DNA from 4 places in the Micromonospora sp. NPDC049523 genome. Region 1 is predicted to be linked to each of the others. Evidence: riboswitches for the same ligand, from Rfam matches in the RefSeq annotation. Region 1 holds a riboswitch; each other region holds the start of a gene.
The links. Region 1 has a riboswitch for cyclic di-AMP ahead of AB0J90_RS15610 (C39 family peptidase). Riboswitches for the same ligand answer to the same signal wherever they lie in the genome.
Positions count from the first base shown of each region.

Region 2: linked by a shared signal. The riboswitch ahead of AB0J90_RS07675 (hypothetical protein) and the one ahead of AB0J90_RS15610 (C39 family peptidase) in region 1 are both predicted to bind cyclic di-AMP.
Region 3: linked by a shared signal. The riboswitch ahead of AB0J90_RS03995 (hypothetical protein) and the one ahead of AB0J90_RS15610 (C39 family peptidase) in region 1 are both predicted to bind cyclic di-AMP.
Region 4: linked by a shared signal. The riboswitch ahead of AB0J90_RS29585 (hypothetical protein) and the one ahead of AB0J90_RS15610 (C39 family peptidase) in region 1 are both predicted to bind cyclic di-AMP.

Region 1 is NZ_JBFAPP010000008.1:347,885-352,476, forward strand. Features, by position in the region: tRNA gene AB0J90_RS15590 (tRNA-Ser) at 133-221, shown strand; gene AB0J90_RS15595 (serine hydrolase domain-containing protein) at 472-1,677, shown strand; gene AB0J90_RS15600 (hypothetical protein) at 1,687-1,914, opposite strand; gene AB0J90_RS15605 (hypothetical protein) at 1,911-2,069, opposite strand; gene AB0J90_RS15610 (C39 family peptidase) at 2,189-3,037, opposite strand; cyclic di-AMP (ydaO/yuaA leader) riboswitch at 3,376-3,519, opposite strand; gene AB0J90_RS15615 (YbhB/YbcL family Raf kinase inhibitor-like protein) at 4,187-4,592, shown strand, end outside.
Region 2 is NZ_JBFAPP010000004.1:194,623-199,214, forward strand. Features, by position in the region: gene AB0J90_RS07665 (hypothetical protein) at 1-136, shown strand, start outside; gene AB0J90_RS07670 (MarR family winged helix-turn-helix transcriptional regulator) at 200-724, opposite strand; gene AB0J90_RS07675 (hypothetical protein) at 868-1,878, opposite strand; cyclic di-AMP (ydaO/yuaA leader) riboswitch at 1,882-2,012, opposite strand; gene AB0J90_RS07680 (copper resistance protein CopC) at 2,202-3,074, opposite strand; gene AB0J90_RS07685 (hypothetical protein) at 3,163-3,537, shown strand; gene AB0J90_RS07690 (hypothetical protein) at 3,534-4,592, shown strand, end outside.
Region 3 is NZ_JBFAPP010000002.1:319,596-324,187, reverse strand. Features, by position in the region: gene AB0J90_RS04005 (FtsX-like permease family protein) at 1-1,409, shown strand, start outside; gene AB0J90_RS04000 (cation diffusion facilitator family transporter) at 1,547-2,434, shown strand; cyclic di-AMP (ydaO/yuaA leader) riboswitch at 2,670-2,800, shown strand; gene AB0J90_RS03995 (hypothetical protein) at 2,808-3,881, shown strand; gene AB0J90_RS03990 (hypothetical protein) at 3,926-4,592, opposite strand, start outside.
Region 4 is NZ_JBFAPP010000025.1:8,218-12,809, forward strand. Features, by position in the region: gene AB0J90_RS29580 (glycoside hydrolase family 65 protein) at 1-1,953, shown strand, start outside; gene AB0J90_RS29585 (hypothetical protein) at 1,971-3,005, opposite strand; cyclic di-AMP (ydaO/yuaA leader) riboswitch at 3,009-3,138, opposite strand; gene AB0J90_RS29590 (hydrolase) at 3,661-4,332, shown strand; gene AB0J90_RS29595 (NAD(P)-binding domain-containing protein) at 4,409-4,592, shown strand, end outside.

The DNA.
Region 1 (4,592 bases):
CGGTCCTGTCCGGCGCTCGTCCGCCTCGATCGACGGTGACGCATCCTTGTGGACCATGGCATCCGGGGAGGTCCGGTTCATGGCAGACTAGGCGACGGCAACGGACCGGCCGGGTACGGCTTCCGGGGCCAAGGAGGGTTCGCCTAGTGGCCGATGGCGCTGGTCTTGAAAACCGGTAAGGGCAGCGATGTTCTTCGTGGGTTCGAATCCCACACCCTCCGCCTCTGAACAGCGGGAACGCCCGCTCTGAGCGCGCGCAACAGCGCGACTCGCAAATTCAGGCTCCAGCCCGCTCCACCGGATCACCCCACCTGCCGCCGAGGCCATGAACTCGCCGCTGGGGCGCTCGATGCGATGTGTGTCGGGACCTCGACTGTCGGTGTCGCGGGCCAAGATGGGACCCGAGAGATGTCGATCCGCCGAACGCTGCTTCGACCAGTTGGTGGACCCGTACGCATCGGAGGTTGTGAGATGACAGGCGAACTCGATCGGGCCGGGCTGGCCCGGCTGCACGACGCCATGGCCGGGCGGGTCGACAAAGGCGAGCTGCCGGGCCTGGTCACCCTGGTGGCCAAGGGCGACGACGTGCAGGTCGACGCCATCGGGTGCACCGCCTTCGGCGGCGACGTGCCGATGCGGCGGGACACCCTGTTCCGGATCGCGTCGATGACCAAGCCGGTCATCGCGACGGCGACGATGATGCTGGTCGAGGACGGCCGGCTGAGCCTGGACGAGCCGGTCGACCGGCTGTTGCCGGAGTTGGCCGACCGCCGGGTGCTCAAGCAGGTCGACGGGCCGCTCGACGAAACCGTACCGGCCCACCGGCCGATCCTGGTGGAGGACCTGCTGACCTTCCGCCTCGGATTCGGCACGATCACCGAACCGAGCTTCGACCCGCCGTTCCCGATCAACAAGGCGGTCCACGAGCTGCAACTCGTACTCGGCGCGCCGGATCCGCGTACGCCACACGAGCCGGACGAGTGGATCAAGCGCTTCGGCTCGCTGCCGCTGATGTACCAGCCCGGCGAGCGCTGGCAGTACAACGTCGGCACGCTGGTGCTGGGTGTCCTGGTCGCGCGGGCCGCCGGCCAGCCGCTCGGCGACTTCTTCCGGGCCCGGATCTTCGAGCCACTGGGCATGACCGAGACCGGTTTCTGGCTGCCCGCCGACTACACCAGGCGGCTGCCCAGCCACTACATGACGGACTTCCAGAGCGGGAAGATGGAACTGCGTACGGTTTCCACCCCGAGCGAGTGGTCCAGCCCCCCGGCCTTCCCCTCCGGCTCCAGCGGGCTGCTGTCCACCGCCGACGACTTCCTGGCCTTCGCCCGGCTGCTGCTGGCGAAGGGGGTGCACCGGGGCGAGCGGTTGCTGTCGGAGGCGTCGGTCGACCTTATGACCACCAACCACCTGACCCCGGAGCAGATCTCCACCGGTGGGATGCTGCTCGGCGGCCGGGGGTGGGGGCTGGGCATGTCCGTAGCGGTCGAGCCGGACGAGATCTCGCCCGTACCGGGCCGCTACGGCTGGGACGGCGGGTACGGCACCACCTGGTTCAACGACCCCCAGCACGACCTGGTGGCCGTGGCCCTGACCCAGACCAGCGACTTCATGTGGAACGGCGGGCTGGACGAGTTCGCCAAGCTCGCCATCGAGGCAGCAGGGTCCGCGCGTTGAACCCGGGTCCTAGCTGATCGACTTCAGGGTTGGCGGCGCCGGGTTGCCGATCGGATACTCCGGGTCGCGGCCGGCACGTACCTCCATCGCCCAGCTCAACTGGGCGCAGCCGTCCGGGGTGCAGCAGGCGCAGGTGCCCGGGGCGTAGGACGTACCCCGGTCCTCGTGCTGGGCGATGGTCATCGCCGCCGCCTCCCAGATCCCGGCGCGGGTCAACGGTTCGTCGACGCGGCTCACGGGGCGAACACCTGACCGGCCATGGCCACCACCTGTGCCTTTCGTTCTGGGGACCGGCGCGCGGCGGCCGGCTCGGAGTAGCGACCGGGGGCACGGTCGGCCACCCGGACCTCGCGGTCGCCGGTGTCCGCCCGATAGGCGAGGTCCATGGTCACGACAGGGACAACGCACGCGTACGTGGTTGGTTGTGGCAACGCGGCCACCGTCCCACTGGTACGGACAGTCCCGGGCGCCGACCGGTTGGGTCGGCACCCGGGACCGGGGGGAGGGCGGGTCAGGCTGAGTAGCCCCGGGTGGCCATCCAGTTGGCCAGGTCGATGGTGGTCATCCAGTAGGAGCTGACCCCGTTGACGAACGCCGGGTCCGCGATCTGCACGGTCCGTCCGCTGTCGCGGTAACCGACCACGGTGAGGTAGTGACCTCCGTCGTACGAGTGCCAGCCGCCGTCGGTGTCGGTCGCCGAGCCGGCGATGTTCGCGACGACCGCGTACCCGCTGCTGACCGCGTGTACGACGTCCGCCTGGAGTTGGTCCATCTGGGCCGGGGACGGGGACCCCTGGATGAACGTGCTCGAGTAGAAGTTGGTCTTGGCCAGGTTGTTCAGCCCGCGGGTGACGTCGTCGGCGGAGTTGGTTCCGTTGAACGTGGTGCCCAGGGCCGCGGCGACGTCGTCCTGGCTCGGCTGGCGGTCGCGGGCGGTCAGGGCGATCCTGGCGGCCGCCGGCCCGCAGTACCAGCCGTTGATCTGCGCCTCGTAGTCGTAGTCGAGCACCTTCGACGCGGGGGGAGCCTTCTTGACCGCCTTGGTCGGTGTCGCCACGGCCTTGGCGGCGGTGGGCGGGGCCGACGACGGGGCCGCCGGTGCGGGTGCCGAGGTCGAGGCACTCGGGGTCGGGGTGGCCGGGCTGGGGGTGACCAGGCTGGGGGCGATCTCGGCGCCGGCCTGGCCGCCCATCTTCTCCGCGACCGCGACGGTCGAGGCGTTGGCCGGCGTCGCCGACCCGTTGCCCTGGGTGAGCAGGATGCCGGTGGTGAGACCCACGGCGAGAACGGCGGCGGAGACGACGCCGGCCCGGTACGGGCTGGCGGTCACGACGCGTCGGAGTTGCTGACGATGCTTCATAAAAATCCTCCGCAGATGTGCCGATCTGCGATCGGGGGCACATGAATCGGGATGGCGATATGTCGCTGCCGGGGGCCGGTTTGCGTGACCTGGGGTACGCGTCATCGGCGGGGCGGATTCACCGCCAGCCGTCGGGTCCGGATCGGGGCGCGCGGAACCGTCACCGCGATGCGGTGAAATGCGCTACCGGATGAACGTCGTCACGCAAATTGCCGGGAGTGGCCTAGTGCGCTACCTTCGCGGGCTGCACCGCGATGCGGGCGAGCCGGGGCAGGTGGCGAGACGGGCCGGGGGGATCGAGGGATGGGCCACGGCAGGTACGGCGCTGCACGAGCATGTTCTCCTTCCGATACCGCCTACCGGGTTAGCTGACGGATTCGGGCGGGAAGCACGCCCTACCACGAACCAACGGTTCGCGGATTCACCCCAGAACTACTGTGGGTCCCCGGCTCGTAACAGTTACGACTCAGCGGGCCTGTTCCGGTGTCACCCGCGGTGACTAAGGGCCGGACCAGACGGGCTGACGTTACTGGGCCGCTTCTGCTCCTGCCAACCCCTCTTGGCCTGCTTAAACCGTGACCCGTGCCGCTTCTTCCGCGCCATCCGGCCCGTGCTGCATGATCACACAGAGTGGTTGTCGCCGTAGTGACCAGTTTGAGTGTGGCGGATGTGCCCGCTCATGTCGGAGATGATGACGGCGCCGGATTTGTCGGCGCGGTGCCGCTCTCCGCGCAATGTCCGGATCAGAGAAATGTCCATTGGGCCGAGGCGGGCTGGGCCCCTTGTCGCCGGCATCGGGCCCGGCGTCCCACCACCCCGGTCGACCGGACCCGGGCGCATCGTGCGACGTCCGAGTTCGTACGGACGGAAGGCGTGCAGGCCATGATGATTGATCGGACCGCCGCAGAGCGCGAGCGAATCGCGCCCGGAATGCGAGGCAGAGGTTGTGAGTGGCTACTGGTCACCGAACAGGAATAGGCGGATGGCCATCCGTACGAGCGGTGGACAGAGTATTTTGGGAATGGAAAACGCCGATGTTGTCGGGAACACCGGGACATCCGTCACCCACTGTTCCGCCTACCGGCGGCACTAAGGCGGGTCAGACAGGGTACAAAGACACTGAGTCTCCCTCTTTGGAAGGACATCCTGATGAACCTTGAGCGACCGATCGCGCCGGATCCGTACGACCTGTTGCCGCCGGTGCCGGCGTTCACCCTGACCAGCGACGACGTACGCGACGGCGAGCCGCTGGGCGTCGAGTTCGTCCACTCCAGCCTGGGCGGCGGCGACCTGTCGCCGCACCTCGCCTGGTCCGGTTTCCCGGACGGGACGCGCAGCTTCGTGGTCACCTGCTACGACCCGGACGCCCCCACCCCCAGCGGATTCTGGCACTGGCTGCTGGTCAACATCCCGGTGTCGGTCACCCAGTTGCCGCGTGGCGCGGGCAAGGCCGGGTCCGTCGAGGGTGGTGCGTTCGCGGTCCGCAACGACTACGGCACCCAGGAGTACGGCGGTGCGGCGCCGCCGGCCGGCGACCACGTCCACCGGTACCTCT
Region 2 (4,592 bases), on a different contig from region 1:
CGGCGCCAGCCGCAGCGGCGACGTGGTCGACATCCAGCCGCTGCTGGGTGAGGGTCGTTACCAGTGCGGGGGCAACACGTTGACCCTGACCCCGAAGGATGCCAGCGGCCTCACCTGGGTGCTCAACCGCGCCTGACCGGGCGGTTCACCGCCACACGTGCTCGCAGTTGTCGGGGCCGGCCTCAGCTCGGGGCCGGCCTCACCCGTCGCAGGGCAGGCGCTCCGCGTCGTCCGGGTCGGCCTCGGTGTCGCAGGGGTCGGTTTCCTGGTCGAACGCGGCCCGGATCAGGTCGGAAAGCTGCCCGAGCGTGTCGAACTGCTCCGGGGTGAGTACGTCGACCACCAGGCGCCGTACGTGCGAGACGTGTTTCGGGGCCGCCCTGGTGATCTCTTCCAGGCCGCTCTCGGTGATCTGGATGAACGCGCCCCGCGGGTCGGTGACGCAGGGCTCCCGTTCGACGAGGCCGCGTCGGGCCATCCGCCCCAGGTGGTGGGTGAGTCGGGTCTTCTCCCACTGGAGATGGGCCCGGAGTTGGAAGATCCGCAGCCGTCCCCCGGGTGCCTCGCTGAGGTGCACCAGCACGGCGTAGTCGCTCTCGGAGAGACCGGTGTCGGCGAGCAGTTGGCGGTTCAGCTTGCTCTGTAGCTCCATTTGCATGGTGATGAAGGAACGCCAGGCACGCTGCTCCCGCTCACTGAGCCACCGTTCCCCGTTCGCCGCCACCTGCCCATGGTACCCGCCAGGATGACACGTCACCCCAGCTCAAACCGGCCCCGCGTACCGCGGTGCTGCGTCGATCCAGGGCAAATGGGTGCTTGTTGATCTCTGCCACTCCCATTTGCCCCAGATCCACGAGAGGGTACGGGTCAGAGCATGGACATGTGTACGTGGTCAGTGTGGTCACTCTCACCGCTGTACGACTTCCAGCCGGTGGCCGGGAACCAGATCTGCTTGTACCAGATCACGTAGAGGATGCCGAGCTGCTCCGCGTTGCGGACCAGGAAAGCGGTGAGGTTGTTGCCGTAGAGCCGCTGGTCCTGCGTACGCGCGGGGGCGAATCCGCTGTTCAACAGGGACCAGTCGCAGGCGCGACCCTTCGGGTGCTCGAACGGGCCACCGTTGCGGTGACAGCCGACGAAGCGGTTGAAGCCGGCCTTCTTCACCTCGTTGTACGCGTGCAGCGTGCGCGGGGTGATGCAGCCGCTGGTGGTCGGGTCGTCCTTGCTGCACGACTCCTTCGGCCAACCACCACTGGCCGTACGTGGAGCGGCCTTGGCCACCGGTGAGCTGGCGTTGACGAAGCCGTTGGTGAGCTTCTTGCCGCCGACCAGGGCGAGCGAGCGTTCCGCGTCCTGCTTCTGCCGTGCCATCACGGCCTGCTGCTTCTCCTGCTCCTTGACCTCGGCGTCGGCCAGGGCCTTGGCGCGTTCGACCAGCTCCTGGGCGATGTTGAGCTCGTGCAGCTTCTGGTCGTTGACCGCGTTCATCTCGTCGAGCGCGACCGCCCGCTCCAGGAACGAGTCCGGGGACGCGCTGTTGAGCAGCGCCGACACCGCGCCGAGCTTGCCGGTGCGGTAGGAGCGCGCGGCGATCTCGCTGACCTGGGGGGTCAGCGCCTCGATCTGGGCCTCGGCCTTCGCCAGCTCGGTGGCGAGTACGGCCTGACGCTTCTTCGAGGCGTCGAGCGCGGCCTTGGCGTCGGCGAAACGCCGGCCGGTCGCTTCCAGGACCTCGCTCAGCAACTGGTTGTCGGACTCGGCCGCCGGGGCCGGCGTCGATGGTGCGGCCTGGACCGGGGTCGAGTACGGCGCCACCATGAGCAGGGTGGTGACCAGGGCCAGGGCAGGCGTGAACCATCGGCGGAGGGGTGCCGTCATGCAGGATCCTTCCGTTGGTCGCCGACCGGGTTAGCTGACGGGTTCGGGATGGAAGTGATCCCTACCGCTGTCGCGGATTCACCCCACGTACTCGGTTCCCCGATTCGTCCAGGACGATTAGGCGACGGTCCCGCCGGCACCGGTTGGCGCCGATTGGCGTTGACCGCGAAGAATCTTACCGTGTGACGCGTCCCGATGGGCATGCCCGTCGGGTGCGAAAAGCGTTATGGTGCAACAACTTTCGGTTATTATCCCCCGTTCCGACCACCATGGATACACGCTGTAATGGTGGTGGTGCCGATTGTCGAATCAGCGATAGGAGATCAGCGGTTGCCGCGTTTGCGCGACGACTGCGCTTTTCCGGCCGACTGGTTGCCAGCCGCGGCTTTCCGGGCCGCCGCCGCACGTCTGGCCGCCGCCGTGGTGGCGGGCCGCCCGCGGTTCGCCGGACCGGTGTTGATCCGCGCCGTACGTCGGGGTCGGATCGCCAGCGCGACGATGACGATCACACCGACCAGCAGCAGCACCGGCAGCAACCAGACCATCGGGCTGCCGTCGTCGGAGGCGCGACTGGCATTGTCCGGCACCGGCGACGCGGGTGCGGCGGTGTTGCCGGTACCGGCACCGGGGTTGGTCGAGGACGGCCGTTCCGGGTTCTCGGCGAGGGCCAGCAGTGCCGGGTCGGCGGCGTTCGTCGGCGCGGTCCAGCCCCTCGGTGCCGGGGTCGGCGCACCGGAGTAGGAGAACTTCACCGTGCCGCGTACGGGCTCGCGGTCCGAGGCCACCGACAGATAGCTGGCGGTGTACTCGCCCTTCTCCGGCCAGTGCGAAACCTTGACGAACGCCGAGTATCCGGTGTGGTAGAGCTTCGGCTCCCACTTGCCGTTGACCAGGTTCAGCTCGGTGACCGGGCGGTCGAGTCGCTTGTCCGCGCCGGGCTGCCAACCGGCGTCGACGCGTACGCCGCTCGGCGCGGTCACGGTGAAGTACGCGTTCGCCGCCGGAGTCTCGGTGAAGTACAGCTCCAACGTCTGCATCGGTTGGGACAGCGTCGCGCCGGCAACCGGGTTGGAGACGGCGAGCTGGCCGTGCGCGGACGCGGGCGACCCGACCACGGCGAGCGCGATCGTGGCGCCGAGAACAACGGCGAACAGGCGGCATGCCGCGCGGACAGTAACCAGCCGGGTCGATCGCATCGGCCCATCATGGTGGCTTCCGCTGTGCCCGGCAAGACGCTACAGTCGCTTCCCAATGTCACGGGACCGGCTGATCGGGGAGATGTTGATGATGCCCTCTGTCGGTCGTCGCCGTGCACTGGCCGTACTGACCGGTGTTGTCCTGCTGGCCGTCGCGGGTACCGGATGCGGGTCGACCGACGAACCGGTGGACGCCAGCGCGCCCGTCGAGGTGGCCATCACCATCACCGAGGGCCGGGCCGAGCCGCAGCCGGGCCGGGTGGACGCGAAGAAGGGCCAGTCCGTCCGGATCACCGTGACCAGCGACGTTCCGGACCGGGTGCACGTGCACGGGTACGACGTCGGCGCGGAACTGCCCGCCGGTCAGCCGGCCACGGTCGAGTTCGTGGCGGACATGGACGGCCTGTTCGAGGTCGAGACGCACGAGTCGAGCGTGCTGCTGTTCCAACTGTTAGTCCGATGAGGACGGTCCCGGAGCTGCTCGCCCACGGGGTCGGCGGGCGGCAGGACCTGCCCATCCCGTTCGCGTACGCGGTGACCGGTGCTGCGCTCGCCCTGGTCATCTCGTTCGTGGTGCTGGGTGCGTTCTGGCGGGAGCCGCGGCTGGGTGACGCCGAGGCGGGTCGGCCGGTGCCGGCGCGGGTCGCCCGGCTGCTCGACTCGGCCGGTTGGCAGTGGGCGCTGCGATGCCTGGGACTGGTGTTCGCGGGCTACTTCGCGATCGGCCTGTTCTTCGGCCCGGACGTCGACCGCAACCCCACCGCCGGGCTGTTCTACGTGCTGTTCTGGGTCGGGCTGGTGCCCGCCTCGCTACTCTTCGGGCCGGTCTGGCGGGCGCTGAATCCCCTGCGTACGGCCTATCTGCTGGGTGCCGCGCTGATCCGTCGGGATCCGCGTCGGGGACTGCGGGCATTGCCGGCGCGACTGGGCTACTGGCCGGCGGCGTTCGGCCTGCTGGCGTTCGTCTGGCTCGAACTCGTCGCGCCGGAGCGGGCCACCGTGCCGGTCATCCGCACCTGGCTGGTGGCGTACGCGCTGCTGATGCTGGTTGGCGCGGCCGTGTTCGGGGTCGGTTTCTTCGACCGGGGCGACGCCTTCGAGGTGTACAGCGACCTGGTGGGCCGGCTCGCGGTGGTCGGCCGTCGCGACGACGGGGTGCTGGTCTGGCGCAACCCGCTGGAGGGGATGAGCGGCCTGGCGCCGGCTCCGGGACTCACCGCGGTGGTGGTCGTCCTGCTCGGCTCCACCCTGTTCGACAGCCTCTCCAACGCCCCGGCGTGGTTCCGGTTCGTGCAGAACACGCAACTGCCGGCGGTGTTCACCAACACCGTCGGGATGCTGGTGCTGATCGGCCTGGTGCTGGCCGCGTACGGCCTCACCTGCCTGCTCGCGGCGAAGCTGGCACCGGGGGTGCGGCCGGTCGACGTGGCGGCCGAGATCGCGCACTGCATCGTGCCGATCGCGGTCGGGTACGTGCTCGCGCACTACTACTCGCTGCTGGTCCTGGAGGGGCAGCGG
Region 3 (4,592 bases), on a different contig from region 1:
TGGCCTTCCCGGGGCTGCCGCTGGTGCTCGGCGGCGGGATGATCGTCTTCCTCGGGGCGGTGGTGGCGGCTCCGTTGCTGGTGCCGCGCGCGGTGGGCGTACTGGGGTGGCTGCCGGCGCGGCTGTTCGGACCGGTGGCCCGGCTGGCGGTGGTGAACGCGCGGCGCAACCCCCGCCGGGCCGCCGCGACGACCATGGCGCTGACCGTGGGGGTGGCGCTGATGTCGATGTTCGCGGTGCTGCTGGAGACCGCCCGGGACCAGACCGGGCGGGAGCTGACCGAGAACTTCCCGGTGGACTTCGTGCTCGACCGGGCCCGGGTCGACGGCACACCCGGGGTGACCCGCGGTGCGCTGCCGGCGGATCTGGCCGGCGTACTCCGGGCCGACCCGGCGTTCGCGACGGTGGCCGAGGTCCGGTTGGCGCCGGCACCGGCGGACCCGCAGGTCCGGGTCTGGTCGGTGCCGCCGGAGCAGTTGCGCGGGCCGATCCGGCCGGAGGTGACCGAGGGTGACCTGGCCGACCTGCGGCCGGGCACGGTCGCCCTGGACCGCCGGGTGGCGCAGGCCCGCAACCTCGGCCTGGGCGACCGCTTCCCGCTCGGCCTCCCCGCCACCGCGAGCGACACCGACACCGCGGGAACCAGCGCCACCGCGAGCGCCACGGCCACCGCGAACGCCACTGCGAGCGCCACTGCGAGCGCCACGGCTACCGCGAACGCCACCGCCGTCGGGAGCCCGACCGGCGGCGCGGACGGGTCGGGCTCGTTGCTCGTGGTCGCGCTCTACGACGATGCGCCGACGAGTGGGGCGGCGCTGGTCGAGTGGGGCCAGTTCACCGCCGCGTACGGGGCCGGCGCGCCGAACCAGTTGCTGATCGACCTGGCCCCCGGCGTCGGTACGGCAGCCGGCCGGCAGGCGCTGGACGGGCTGCTGCGGGCGTACCCGGTGGTGCGGCTGAGCAGTGCGGCCGACCAGGCGGACGCGTTGTCGGCCTCGCTGGACGAGTTGCTCGGCATCTTCGCCGCGCTGCTCGGCATGTCGGTGCTGATCGCGCTGTTCGGGATCAGCAACACGCTCTCGCTGTCGGTGTTCGAACGTACCCGTGAATCGGCCACGCTCCGGGCGCTGGGGCTGTCGCGGCGGCAGCTCGGTCGCCTGCTGCTGGCCGAGGCGGCGCTGATCGCGCTGGTCGGCGCGCTGGCCGGGATCGCCCTGGGGGTTGGCGTCGGCTGGACCGCGGCACTCGGACTGATCAGCAGCTACGGGCACGGGCTGCCGGTCGTACCGGTGGGGCAGCTCGCCCTCTGCACGGGCCTGGCCTGCGGCGCGGCGGTGCTGGCCGGGCTGCTGCCGGCCCGCCGGGCGAGCCGGGCACCGATAGTGGCGGCGATGGCGAACGAGGGCTGAGCCGCCCTGCTCCCCCGGTGCCGGTTCCGGTCCAACCCGCTGGCACACATTGCGATATCAGCATATGTTGGGCCATAGTGGGACCGGCGACGGAGGGTGTGTGCGTGGGCGCGGGTCATGACCACGGCGCGCAGGCGATGCGCGCCGCCGAGCGGCACCGGGGACGGCTCTGGTTCGCCTTCGGGCTGCTCGTCGTGTTCATGGTCGTCGAGGCGGTCGCCGCCCTGGCCACCGACTCACTGGCCCTGCTCTCCGACGCCGGGCACATGTTCACCGACGTACTCGGGATCGGGATGGCGCTGGCCGCGATGACCGCGACCCGGCGTGCCACCGACGACCCGCAGCGGACCTTCGGCCTCTACCGGCTGGAGGTGCTCGCGGCGCTGGCCAACGCGGTGCTGCTCTTCGGCGTCGCGATCTACGTGCTGGTCGAGGCGGCCCGCCGGTTCGGCCAGGACCACCCACCGACCGTGCTGGCCGGGCCGATGCTGGTGGTCGCCATCCTCGGCCTGCTGGCCAACCTGGTCGCCTTCGCGCTGCTGCGCCCCGGGGCACGGGAGAGCATCAACCTGCGCGGCGCCTACCTGGAAGCGCTCGGCGACATGCTCGGCTCGGCCGGGGTCATCGTCGCGGCGCTGGTGATCGCGAACACCGGCTGGTGGTGGGCCGACCCGGTGGTCGCGGTCGCGATCGGCGTGTTCATCCTGCCCCGGACGTGGCGACTGGCCCGAGCCGCGATCCGGATCCTGGTGCAGGCCGCGCCGGAGCACCTCGACGTGCCCACGGTGGCGGCCCGGCTCTGTGCCGTACCGGGTGTCGCCAACGTGCACGACCTGCACGTCTGGACACTCACCTCGGGCATGGAGGTCGCCTCGGCGCACCTCACCCTCTCCGCCGGTGCCGAGGTCGGCGCGGTGCTGGCCGCCGCCCGAGGGGCGCTGCACGACGACTTCGACATCGCGCACGCCACCCTCCAGGTCGAGCCCGGCAGCGCCACCGAGAACTGCGGCCCCGCCGACTGGTGAACCCCGATCCGGTACGCACCTCCAGCCGGCTTGCCCCTTACCGGCACCCGCAACCCGACCACTCTTCGCTTTCCTCGTCCTTAAATTTTGTCCCCCGACCGGGTGAAGTTTTCAGTTTATATCCGGCATATCATTTCGATTCATTAGCCGACGCCGACGAGCCAACACTGTCCGTACTGGACCCGGCCGGTAGGCTCGGCTCCGGTCTCCGCCGGGCGGCGCCCTCCGGCGCCTGCGGTGACCGTCGCCTAATCGCACATGCGAGCCGGGGAACCATCGCGTCATTGGGGTGCATCCGCGTCAGCGGTAGGGATCTTCCGTCCCGAACCCGTCAGCTAACCCGGTCGGCGGCTGACGGAAGGACGTGCACCGAATGCCATTGTTGGCGCCCGTACGACCCCGCTATCCGCGCGCGGTCCGCACCGCGATCGCGGTCACCCTCACTTTGTTGGCCAGCGCCTTCACCCCCGCCGCCGCGCTGGCCGCACCCGCTGCGACGCGCACCGCCGTACTCGCCGCCGCCCCCGGCGGCACCGACGACGAGGGCGGCAGCGACAGCCTCCGGGAGCAACTCGACGTCGCGGCCAAGGGCTATCTCGACGCCCAGGCGGCGCTGGACAACTCCACCAAGCGGCAGCAGCAACTCGCCGCGCACCTGGGCACCCTGGAGGCCGAGCTGGTCACCCGTACCCAGACGGTCGGCGAACTGGCCGGCATGGCGTACCGCACCGGCCGGCTGGGCCCGCTCACCGCCCTGCTCAACAGCAACTCGCCGGACGGTTTCCTGGACCGCGCCGCGTCGCTGGGCACGGTCGCCGCGAACGAGGACCGCCAGCTCCGCAACCTGATCGAGGTACGCGACAAGGAGGCCCGGGCCAAGGCGGCGATCGACAACGAGATCCGGGAACAACGCAAGCAGCTCGACATCATGGCCAAGCGCAAGCAGCAGGCCGAACGAGCGCTGGCCGCGGCCGGCAGCGGCGGCTCCAGCCCCGGGGTCACCGGCACCACCACCGCCGCCACGGCCAAGCCCGCGCCGCGCAACTCGGACGGGTCGTGGCCGAAGGAGTCGTGCAGCGTCAACGACCCGACCACCACCGGCTGCATCACCCCGCGCACCCTGAACGCGATGAACCAGGCCAAGGCGGCCGGCTTCACCCGCTTCGTCTCCTGCCACCGCACCGGCGGCTCGGGTGAACACCCGAAGGGCCGGGCCTGCGACTTCGCGGCGGAGAAGGGCGGCTTCGGCGGCGTCGCCACCGGCGGCGACAAGACGTACGGCGACAACCTCGCCGCGTACTTCGTCAAGAACGCCAGCCGCCTCGGCGTGCTTTACGTGATCTGGTTCAAGCAGATCTGGTTACCCGGCAGCGGCTGGAAGGCCTACAACGGCGGCGGCGACCCCTCCAGCAACCACACCAACCACGTCCACCTCTCCGTGAACTGACCACTGCGCTGCCCCCTCCTCGGCGGCGGGGAGGGGGCAGCGGGTCAGTGGTTGGCGTTCCAGAACCCGATGAGGGTGGCGGTCCACCAGCCGAGTTGGCTGACCGTCGCGGCCAGGGCACCGGGGAGCAGGTCGGGCCAGGGCAGAGGGTTGTCACCGGCGCGGGCGAGGCGGTCGCGTACGCGGCCGAGGAACAGCCCGTTGATCCCCACCGCGAGTACGGCGAGCAGCTTGAGCTGCACCAGCCCGGACGAGGTGTCGGGGCGCAGTGCGGCACCGCTGGCGACCAGCCCCAGCAGCCCCAGCCAGATCAGCACGTGCACCCCGTGCGCCATGCCCAGCACCGTGCCCAGCCGTTCCCGGCGCAGCAGCCAGCGCAAACTGAACCAGTCCACGGTGAGTACGGCTCCGAAGCCGACCACGAGGCACGCCAGATGGCAGAAGAGCGCGAACGACCGCCAGCCCGGACCGACGCTGAGGTGCGGGGCGACGAGCACCACGACCAGCCAGCCGAGGACGACGGCGGCGATCGAGCCGATCCGCGCCCCCCGACCGGCCGGCCGACGGTGGCCACCCCGCCAACCCGCCGCCGGACCAGACCCCGGTTCGGAACGACCGGCAGGGGACCCCGATCCGCGCCCGGCCGGAGAAGCTGTCTCGCGGGCGGCGGCGGGTGGTGCGTCGGCACCGACGGGACGCGGTGTCAGGTGA
Region 4 (4,592 bases), on a different contig from region 1:
GTCGACGAGCCGCTGCGGCTGATCGTGCAGTCGGAACTGGTCGCCAACGAGGTGCTGCCGGCGCAGAGCAAGGATCCGCGGGTCGCGGCGGTGCTGGAGTCGCCGCTGCAGTCCGAGGAGCACCTGGCCCTGGAGGACGGGGGTCTGCTGGTCCACACCACCCGGGCCAGCGGGCTGCGGCTGGCCGCGGCGATGGGTCACGAACTGGAGGCTCCGGCCCGTACCACCCTGAGCACCGAGACCTTCGACGACTGGGCCAGGACCACCATCACCTGCGTACTCCAGCCGGGTGAGCGGATCCGGCTGGACAAGTACGTCGCGTACGGCTGGTCCAGCGAGCGGTCCCGACCCGCCCTGCGGGACCAGGTGGGCGCCGCGCTGGCCGGGGCCCGTTTCTCCGGCTGGGACGGGCTCCTCGCCGAGCAGCGCGACTACCTGGACGCCTTCTGGGACACCTCGGACGTACGGGTCGAGGGCGACCCGGAGGTGCAGCAGGCGGTCCGCTTCGGCCTGTTCCACGTACTCCAGGCGGGTGCGCGGGCCGAGTTGCGCCCGATCGCCGCCAAGGGGCTGACCGGTCCGGGCTACGACGGGCACGTGTTCTGGGACACCGAGACGTTCGTGCTGCCGGTGCTGACGTACACGCTGCCGTCGGCGGTGGCGTCCGGGCTCCGGTGGCGGCACTCGACCCTGCCGATGGCCCAGGAACGGGCCCGGACCCTCGGGCTGAACGGGGCCGCGTTCCCGTGGCGGACCATCCGGGGCCAGGAATGCTCGGCGTACTGGCCGGCGGGTACGGCCGCGTTCCACATCGCGGCGGACATCGCCGACGCCGTACGCCGCTACGTGCAGGCCACCGGCGACCAGGACTTCGAGCGCGAGATCGGGCTGGAGTTGCTGGTCGAGACGGCCAGGCTGTGGCGTTCGCTCGGGCACCACGACCGGGCCGGCAAGTTCCACCTGGACGGGATGACCGGCCCGGACGAGTACACCGCGGTGAAGAGCGACAACGTCTACACCAACCTGATGGCGCAGCGGAACCTGCTCGCCGCCGCCGACGCTGTGTCGAGGCACAGCGACCACGCCTGGCGGTTGGGTGTGGACGACGAGGAGACCGCCGCCTGGCGGGACGCGGCGAGCGCAATGCACATCCCGTACGACGAGGAGTTGGGCGTACACCAGCAGGTGGAGGGCTTCACCCGGCTCCAGGAGTGGGACTTCGCGGGCACGCCGCCGGAGAAGTACCCGCTGCTGCTGAACTACCCGTACTTCGACCTGTACCGCAAGCAGGTGGTCAAGCAGTCCGACCTGGTGCTCGCGATGCACTGGCGCGGGGACGCGTTCACCCCGGAGGAGAAGTCCCGCAACTTCGCCTACTACGAACGCCGTACGGTCCGCGACTCGTCGTTGTCAGCCTGCACCCAGGCGGTCCTCGCGGCCGAAGTCGGGCATCTCGAACTGGCCCACGACTACCTGGGCGAGGCCGCCCTGATGGACCTGCACGACCTGAACCAGAACACCCGCGACGGGGTGCACGTCGCCTCACTGGCCGGGGCGTGGATCGCGCTCGTCGCCGGCTTCGGCGGGATGCGCGACCATGGCGACACCCTCTCCTTCGCGCCCCGGTTGCCGAACCGGATCGACCGGTTGGAGTTCTCGCTGGTCTGGCACGGGCACCGGCTCCGGGTCGACGTACGCGAACGCGAGACGACGTACTCGCTGCGCGACGGCGACCGCAGCGGCGGGGTGGTGGAACTGTTCCACCACGGGGAGAAGGTCCGCGTTACCTCCGACGAACCGGTGACCAAACCGGTGCCGGAGGCGCGCCCCGCGGGTCCCGCACCGAAGCAGCCGCCCGGCCGTGCCCCGGCCCGCAGGGCCTCGGTGGCCGAGATCGCCGGCCCGACCGTCAAGTCCGAGGTGGAGCCCCAGCGCCCCCGCGCCCAGAAATAGGTCAGCGGCCGTCCCGGTCAGAGCAGGGACAGGTGTACGTGGTTGGTGTGGTCGCTGGACGGGTCACCCTTCGCGGAGGAGTACGCCTTCCAACCCGTTGCCGGGAACCAGATCTGCCGGTACCAGATCACGTACAGGATGCCGAGCCGCTCGGCGTTGCGGACCAGGAACGCGGCCAGGTTGTTGCCGTACGTCTTGTCGCCGCCGCTGGCGTCCCCGCCGAAGCCGCCGGCCTTCGCGGAGAAGTCGCAGGCTCGGCCCTTGGGGTGTTCGAACGGCCCGCCGCTGCGGTAACACGAGACGTACCGGGTGAAGCCGAGCCGTTTGGTCTCGTTCAGCGCGTGCAGCGTGCGCGGGGTGAGGCAGCCGCTGGTGGTCGGGTCGTTCTGGTTGCAGGACTGTGCCGGCAGGGAGCCGTCCCGGTTGCGTGGTGTGGGTTCCGCGACCGGCGAACTGGCGTTCACGAAGCCTTCGGTCGTGGTGCCGCCGACCTGGGAGAGGGCGCGTTCGGCGGCTTCCTTCTGCTTGGCCATCACGGCGAGTTGGCGCTGTTCCTCGGCCATCGCGGCGTCGGCCGCCGCCTTTGCCCGGGTGGCCCGGTCGCGCGCCTCGTACAGTTGGCGAAGTTTGCTGTTGTCGCGCTGCGCGATCAGGTCGAGTCCGCCGGCCCGGTCCATGAAGTCGTCCGGCGAGGCGCTGCCCAGCAACGCGGTCAGCGGTCCGATCCGGCCGATCCGGTAGGCGCTCACGGCGACCTCTCCGACCTCGGGTGCGAGCTGGTCGAGCTGCGTCTCGATCTGGCGGAGTTCGTCGGCGAGCGCCACCTGGCGCTTGCGGGCGTTTTCCACTGCGACGCTGGCGGCGGCGTAACCACGCCCGGCCGACTCGAGTACGTCACGTAAGAGGGGGTTGCCGCCCTCGTCTCCGGGTGCGCTCGGCGAGGAGGGTGCGGCTGCGGCAGGCTCGGTGGCTAGCGCCGCACCGGCCAGCAGACTCACCGCGGTGAGCAGGGTCAGGGCCAGCGAGAACCGCTGACGCATAGATCTCGTCATGCACGTTCCTCCCGTCGGCCGCCGACCGGGTTAGCTGACGGGTTCGGGACGGAACAGGCCCTACCGCATGTGCGGACTCACCCCGACTACCTGGTTCCCCGGCTCGCACAAGGCGATTGGGCGGCGGTCGTCGCCGACAGCAGAGGGGGTACCACCGGGTCGGAACCGAGGGTGACATTACCGGATCAGATGGACTTAGTACCTGATTTCACGGTCGCTACCGGTAATTTTTCCTGCTAGGCGTACGTGCCCCGACGGGCCTCGGTGAGGAGTGCCCGTCGGGGTTCGTCGGAGTACCCGGTCAGTTAGCGGCGGTCCCCGGTGGAGGGGACACCCGAAGGGTCGTGCGGTGTCACCCGGCGCGGGTCGTCCGAGGCCCGTGCCTGTGCCGCCTCGTCCGCCCAGTCCCGCCGCGCGCCCTCGCGCTTGTCGCGTTTGTCCCTCGGCGGGCTGGTGCCGGCTCGACCGGACTCCGACTTAGCGGATTTGTGGTGGGTCATGGCATCCTCACGATCGCCTCAGCGCGGGCCGCTGCCGCGGCCGCCGTTGGTCTTCCTGCCTGACCCGGTTCGCCTTCCCGACCGGCAAGCCGGCAAACGGGGATTGCCCGCCCGCCGCCGGGTTGTTCCAGGCACGCGCGGGTACCGGACAGCGGGTGGAGACAGTGACGACCGAGACCACGATCTGGGCCGGGGAGGTGCAGCTCACCGCCGACCTGGTCACCCCCACCGAGGGGACGGTCGGGGTGGTGCTGTTCGCGCACGGCAGCGGCAGTTCCCGGCGCAGCCCGCGCAACGTCGCGGTGGCCCGGGTCCTCAACCAGCGAGCCCTGGCAACCGTGCTGGTGGACCTGCTCACGCCCGAGGAGGAGCAGGCCGACGAGGAGACCGCGGAGCTTCGCTTCGACATCCCTATGCTCGCCGGCCGACTGGTGGGCGTGATCGACTGGCTGCGTGCCGAGCCCGACACGGCTGCCCTGCCGATCGGGCTGTTCGGCGCGAGCACGGGTGCGGCGGCGGCTCTGGTAGCCGCAGCCGAGCGGCCGGAGCACGTACCGGCCGTCGTCTCCCGCGGCGGCCGCGCGGACCTTGCGGGTCCAGCCCTTTCCCGCGTACGGGCGGCGACGTTGCTGCTGGTCGGCGGTCGGGACGAACAGGTGATCCAGTTCAACCAGCAGGCCCGCGACGCGCTCGGCGGGGAGGTGGAACTGCGGATCATTCCCGACGCGACCCACCTGTTCCCGGAGCCCGGAGCGCTGGAGCAGGTCGCCGACCAGGCCGCTGGCTGGTTCGCCGACCGCCTGCCCAGCTTCGGCGCCGCACCCTGACCGGTGCCTCGGTCCGTGCCCCGTCCCGCCGCCGCCCGGCCCGTTCGTCAGCGGGATTGGCGGGTAACCCGCTGGCATGCACATCGGAATCATCGGCGCAGGAAACGTTGGTGGAACGCTCGCCCGTCGTCTCGCCGCGGCGGGCCACGAGATCGCGATCGCGAACGCGAGCGGCCCACAGAAGATGCAGGACCTCATGGGCGATCTCGGACACCGGGCCCATGCGGTGCCTCCGTCGGAGGCGGCACGCTTCGGCGACG